Regions from separate parts of the Alteromonas sp. AWM4_230 genome, predicted to be linked through region 2. Evidence: predicted binding sites of a transcription regulator. Region 2 holds the regulator's gene; the other holds the start of a gene.
The links. The regulator FNR, encoded in region 2, switches genes on or off when oxygen is low (the NO sensors DNR and NnrR bind a similar motif). The targets are predictions, from matches to a motif close to TTGATCTAGATCAA.

Region 1 (3,424 bases), 590 kb from region 2:
TTTTCAAGCTCTGCATACTTGGTTTCTGCTTGCTCGCGCTCAAGTTCAATCATTTCGAGGCGCTTATGGCTGGCGTCGTCGGTTTCTTTAGCAAGCGCTTGCTCTTCCAACTTAAGCTGGATAATCCTGCGCTCCAAACGGTCCATATCCTCTGGCTTAGAGTCTATTTGCAAACGAATGCTAGAGGCCGCTTCATCAATAAGGTCGATGGCTTTATCGGGCAATTGACGGTCACTAATATAACGATGCGACAAACTTGCCGCTGCGACAATAGCTGGGTCAGTAATATCTACGGAGTGATGGAGTTCATAACGCTCTTTTAAGCCTCGAAGAATAGCAATAGTGTCCTCTACGCTTGGCTCTTCAACCAATACTTTCTGAAAACGGCGCTCAAGCGCAGCGTCTTTTTCAATGTACTGACGATATTCGTCTAGCGTGGTTGCCCCCACACAGTGAAGTTCACCGCGTGCCAGCGCCGGTTTTAGCATATTCCCTGCGTCCATTGCGCCATCGCCCTTCCCTGCACCTACCATGGTGTGCAGTTCGTCAACGAATAAAATGACGCGGCCTTCTTCTTTAGCTAGCTCGTTGAGAACGGCCTTTAAACGTTCTTCAAACTCACCGCGGTATTTAGCCCCAGCCACTAACGCGCCCATATCTAGGGCAAGAACGCGCTTGTTCTTCAATCCTTCAGGCACTTCACCGTTAATAATGCGCTGCGCTAACCCTTCTACAATCGCCGTTTTACCTACACCAGGCTCACCAATAAGCACGGGGTTGTTTTTTGTTCTGCGCTGCAGAACTTGAACGGTACGGCGAATTTCGTCATCACGTCCAATTACCGGGTCGAGCTTGCCTTGTTCAGCTCGCTCAGTTAAGTCTGTGGTGTACTTTTCAAGGGCCTGGCGCACGTCTTCAGCGTTAGGATCTGTTACCTTCTGCCCCCCACGCATATCATCTATCGCGCTTTCAATAGCGTCTTTGGTGATATTCAAACTTTTCAGGATCTCACCCAATCGCCCTTTATCTTCAAGGGCTGCTAACACGAAGATCTCCGACGTTATATATTCGTCTTTTCGTTGCTGAGCAATCTTGTCGCAAAGGTTAAGTAAAATGCCACTGTCTTTGCTTAATTGAACATCACCACCAATGCCTTCAATTCTAGGTAAACGTTCAATAGCCTGACTCAAAGCAGAACGAAGTGCGTTAACATTAATGTTAGCTTGATCAAGCAACGGGCGTACTGAACCACCTTGCTGATTCAGCATGGCGGTCATTAAGTGGACAGGTTCAATGTATTGATGATCTCGCCCCAATGCGAGTGATTGAGCATCGGATATCGCGAGCTGAAATTTACTGGTAAATCTATCTAGTCTCATAATCTCAACCTAATAAGTGAACAACTATACCTGCGGTAACACACCGCAATTACGAACATTTTAACTCTCGCTGAGTGGGCAATGCTCTATGAGGAATGGTATTGCTTATGTTCTAGTTATGTAGGCTGCGCAATTGTGATTCAAGTATGAGATTGAAAAGTTAGCCAAAAAGATAACAAATACTGTAGAAACTTTGATTTAGCGCAAATAAATGAAGGGATTAAGGACTAATGCCCATAGGATTAGATATCTAAAGCATACCTATTACACTGACCAAGCGCCCTGTTGTGCGTTTGTTTTGATGAGTCGCTCTCCGATGCGAATAGAAGCGTCCCTCTTCAGTGTAAGTGCACAGGTTACTTTGCGTGATATCTTCAACACCAGCTTGCTGCAATTGCATCTGTGCAACTAAAGGTAAATCTAAAAGGTATTTACCCTCATTACTACTATTGGCAACGGCGCCGGCTACATGGCGAAATTTACTCGCCAGCTGAGCATCCACTTCATAGCAAGAACCGCTGATTGCGGGGCCTATCCAAGCCATGATTTTATTTGCATCGCAGTTAAATTGCCCAACAGCATTTCTGATAATATTAGTCTCAAGCCCTTTCCACCCCGCATGAACTGCTGCCACTTCTTGTCCACTCTCATCACATAATAGGATGGGCACACAGTCAGCAGTCATTACGGCGCAAAAATGTGAATTGGAAGAAGAATACGCTGCATCAGCAGTAGTATCCACACTTGGCAGTGACACCACGCGATTGCTGTGTATTTGCTCTAGCCACGTTATCTTATCGCTGTGTGGGATCAGGCTTCTATTGGCTTTAACTAGTAAAAGATCATCCCCCACGTGAGCCCCAACGTTCAAGCCTGCGAAATCACCTAAGCTCGTGCCTCCTTTTCTTGTCGTTGTATAAGCGACAATATTAGAGGGGCATGACCACGCTGGAGTAATCAAATCCAGCGTGGATGAAAGAGGCGAATTTGCAGCTGACCACGTCATAAGCCCTACTCCATGCTTAAAGCATATCCTGAGGATTGTCCGCGGTGTCCTTTTTCACGGCTTTAAGCAAGTCCTGCATATCCTGAGGTAGAGGCGCTTTCCAGGTCATCCACTCTTCAGTCTCAGGGTGAAACAGTGAAAGTTGGGCAGCGTGCAATGCCTGACGCTGGAAACCACGAAGCGCAGCGATAAATTCTTCAGATGCGCCTTTAGGTAAACGAGGCCGCCCGCCATAAACCTGGTCGCCCAGCAATGGGTGCTTAATGTGGGCCATGTGAACGCGAATTTGGTGTGTACGACCAGTTTCAAGCTTTAAACGCAAATGAGTATAAGCGCGGAACTTTTCAATAACGCGATAATGCGTTACTGCTGGTTTACCCATTTCGCGAACTGCCATATGCGTGCGCTTTGTGGCATGCCTGCCGATAGGTTCATCTACAATACCACCCGCAACCATAGTACCTAGAGCAATAGCTTCATATTCACGGCTCATCTCGCGGCGCTGTAGCTGGTCAACAAGGTGCGTTTGCGCAGGTATTGTTTTTGCTACTACCATTAAGCCCGTAGTGTCTTTGTCAAGACGGTGGACAATGCCTGCACGTGGAACTTTGTCAATTTCGGGATAGTGATTTAGCAATGCATTAAGCACTGTACCGCTTGGATTTCCCGCGCCAGGATGCACGACCAAATCAGCAGGTTTATTTATTACCAAGATGTGCTCATCTTCATAAACAATATCTAGCGCAATGTCTTGCGCAACACTTGTTACCTGCACGTCCATTTCAGCTTGTACAGTAATAAGTTCATCCATTTGCATTTTGTGTCTTGGGACGGTGATCACTTCACCATTTACCGCAACATTTCCGTCCTGAATCCAAGTTTTTAACTTAGAACGAGAATATTCAGGGAACAAATCAGCCAAAACCTGATCTAAGCGTAAACCAAAATGCGCAGCTTCCGTTGAAGCTTCTAGTTGTATTGTGTTCGGCGACTGTGTCATAACACCATTGATTACGTCTAAAAAAGGGTATTATAACAA
Region 2 (3,424 bases):
ACTATGGCTGTGTTGTTAAATTTATCGAGAAGCGTTAAGTACTGATTTAAGCGTGTATGATTAACTCTCGGAATTAACCGCTAAATGCGCAGTTTTTTTCATGAAAAACGCCCATCGCCGATTCGCCATTTGTCGCCACCAAGTGTCTTGGTATTTAAGCGCAATTAAGTCGTTAACTACACGGTTATCGGTGATTCAAACCCATCTGGCTTAATCGCAAGTACGTCACAATTTAGTTCATCAATAACGTGCTCGGCAGTATTGCCAATAAGCGCCGCCGAAATACCAACCCGTCCCACGGTGCCTATTACAACTAACTCGGCATCGAGTGTTTTAGCCACTTGCGGGATAACTTTTTCAGGCAAGCCTTCTTTCACCACACATTTATTTTCTGGAATACCATATTTCAGCGCGTGACTACGCATTTCTTTCATGTGATGATTTTTTACCGCATCGTGATACGTATCAGGGTCAAACTCTGGTACTTCAATGGCGATGTTAAGTGGAGTTGTAGGGTAGCTATTCACCAAATTAACGTTACCTTTCAGCAAAGAGGCATAATCGTTAGCGATTATCGTAAGCTTGTCGTTTAGTGCAGCATGCTCATCATCTTCACTGCCTACGTTTACTGCAGCTATAATTTCACCGCCTTCTGGCCAGTCGTGTTCTTTAACGAGCAGGACAGGGCGTGGGCACTTGCGCATTAGATGCCAGTCTGTAGGGGTAAAGATTACTGAGGCAAGGTCGTCATGTTTTTTAGTAGCTTTTACTACTAAGTCGATTTGGTTATTAAGGGCGTAATAAATAATCGATTCATAAGCACGGTTGTTCCACTCAACCACAATATCGGTCTCTGAAAAGCCTTGTTCTTTTAGCTGGGCAGATAACCATTTGGCGTGCTCTTTTGTAACGGCATCGCGCATTGATTCACGTTCGTCGGGGCTAAGCATGGTTGTCATATCGTAAGACAAATCATATACCACCATCATAGCGGTAACCGTGGCGCCGGTTTTTGACGCAAGTTCATAGGCACGGCTTAGGGCAGGCTGGTTGTCGCGCTCCGCGTCCACCACGGCAAGAATTCGTTTACACTCAATCATAACGTCTCCTCAACTACAAAGCTTTGTATGGCTGTCGACATCGAAATTGTTTCAAAACAGTTTATATAAACCAGTTACATTAACTATAAACCACATTTTGAAAAACGTAAGTTGTTTTGGATCAAGCGTTAACAGTTCGTTGATAAGTAAAAAGGCTTCATTGAACAACAAAGGTGCTTTACATGCTCAATGGATATGGTGTGACTTATGAGGGGATACAGTGAAATTATAAAGCTTAAAACTAAAAAGCGCGCATGAAGCGCGCTCAAGATAACAGAAGAATAAATTAACCGTTACAGACTACGCTAGGGCCATTTAACGCCTCCAACTTGGTATTTAACCGATCAAAATCCAAAATAGAGATCAATTTACCGTCTACTTTGATAATGTTTTCTTTCTGAAAACGGCTTAATAGACGACTAATGGTTTCTATCGTTAAGCCTAAGTAGTTGCCGATTTCGTTTCGGGTCATAGTTAGGTGAAATTCTCTGTGCGAGAAGCCGCGCTCTTCAAAGCGCTGAGATAGGTGCGATATAAAATATAGCAAACGCTCTTCGGCAGTACGCTTGTTTAAAAGCATGATCATGTCGTGATCTTGTTTAATTTCTGCGCTCATAAAGCTCATGATCTGATGGCGTAGCTTAGGAAATTGAACCGACATTTCATCAAGGGTTTCATATGGCAGTTCACATACCATGGCGGTTTCTAGCGCTGAGGTGTAACTTTGATGCTTACTTTCGCGCAGGGCATCGAATCCAATAATATCACCAGGGAAGTGGAAGCCAGTGATTTGCTCTTCACCATCTTGATTAGTTACAAATGACTTAAAAGAACCCGTTCTTACGGCAAAAAGCGAATGAAATTTATCGCCAGTTTGAATGAGCGTATCACCTTTGTGAAGCGGCTTTTTGCGCTCAATTATATCGTCAAGAGACTCGATTTCTGTTTTGTTCAGCGCCACCGGTAAACACAAGTGACTGAAGCTACAGTTTTGACAGTGAATAGAAAATTGGCTTCCTTTGCTCATAATACATGCTCTTTTGAAGATTACCCAATAATGATACACCCATTTTTAAACGATTGCGCCATGAATAAGATAAGCTGCATAAATGGCCATTATTACGGCAATTATTTGTCTAACGTTATTGTTTTGAAAACTGCTAACAATATACTGACTGCCTGCACTTGCTGCGAGTAGCGTTGGCAAAGTACCTAAACCGAAGAAAAACATGATGGCAGCGCCCTGCAATGCATTCCCCGACGCTAAAGACCAAGTAAGTGTTGAATACACTAATCCACAAGGCAGCCAGCCCCAAATAAACCCATAAGGAATAGCACTAAAAGGGGTTTTAAAAGGTAAAAAACGCTTAGATAACGGCTGCAGTTTAGAAAATAAACCTTTGCCTGCGTTTTCTAACACCGTTAACCCTGTCCACCATTTGCCTAAATAACAGGCCAACAACAGCAACATAATACCGCTGAGTAAAGACAGGGCATAGTTGGCCAGAGGAATATAGTCTGCTGCAATTTTGCCAAGTGCGCCGGTCAGTGCGCCAGCAATGGTGTAGCTAGCTATGCGCCCCATGTTATAGGCTAGGGCGTAAGGCACTGCTGAAGCACCTTTTGGTGACACCATTCTTAGCGCTGCCACTATACCGCCGCACATACCCACGCAGTGAACACCGCCCGCTAAGCCGATAAGAAAAGCTGAGAAGTAATTAATCCCCTCCATGCTGCCCTTGGTTTTTCTCTACTTTAGTATTCTGAAGTTGCTTGCGTTGTTCAGCGAGCTTTTTTTCTTCTGGCGGAAGGTCATCGTCAAACAGTATGCTGTAACCTTGACGGTCTAAATCTTCAAACTGATTAGTTTTAACCGCCCAGAAGAATATTACGATAGCGACGGCTACTATAATGATGGCGATTGGAATTAAAACGTAAATAATGCTCATACTATTTGCCCAGAAGTCGCGTAGAGTTTGTCACTACTATGATACTGCTTAATGACATGCCAACAACCGCCATCCACGGCGAAAGTAGGCCAGATACGGCGAAAGGTAAGATCAAAACGTTGTAACCTACCGACCAACCAATATTTTGTCTTATTTTTTGCTTCACTTGATGCGCAGTTCGGATGAGTTCTGGCACAGAAAGCAACTGATCGCCAAGCAAAATCACGTCGGCTGCAGTTTTCGCAACATCTGTGGCATTACCTACCGCTATCGCTACATCAGCACTTGCAAGAACAGGGGCGTCATTAATACCATCGCCCATCATCATAACCTTTGAGCCAGATTGCTGCATAGCTTGAACCGCTTCATATTTCT

Region 1: the regulator FNR is predicted to act here: its motif matches at 1,573-1,586, upstream of clpB (ATP-dependent chaperone ClpB).

The regions. Positions count from the first base shown of each region.
Region 1 is NZ_JBSWTB010000001.1:2,068,009-2,071,432, reverse strand. Features, by position in the region: gene clpB (ATP-dependent chaperone ClpB) at 1-1,379, opposite strand, end outside; gene pgeF (peptidoglycan editing factor PgeF) at 1,630-2,385, opposite strand; gene rluD (23S rRNA pseudouridine(1911/1915/1917) synthase RluD) at 2,402-3,385, opposite strand.
Region 2 is NZ_JBSWTB010000001.1:2,655,220-2,658,643, forward strand. Features, by position in the region: gene uspE (universal stress protein UspE) at 177-1,100, opposite strand; gene fnr (fumarate/nitrate reduction transcriptional regulator Fnr) at 1,387-2,127, opposite strand; gene ACXACS_RS11455 (sulfite exporter TauE/SafE family protein) at 2,173-2,832, opposite strand; gene ccoS (cbb3-type cytochrome oxidase assembly protein CcoS) at 2,819-3,049, opposite strand; gene ACXACS_RS11465 (heavy metal translocating P-type ATPase) at 3,051-3,424, opposite strand, start outside.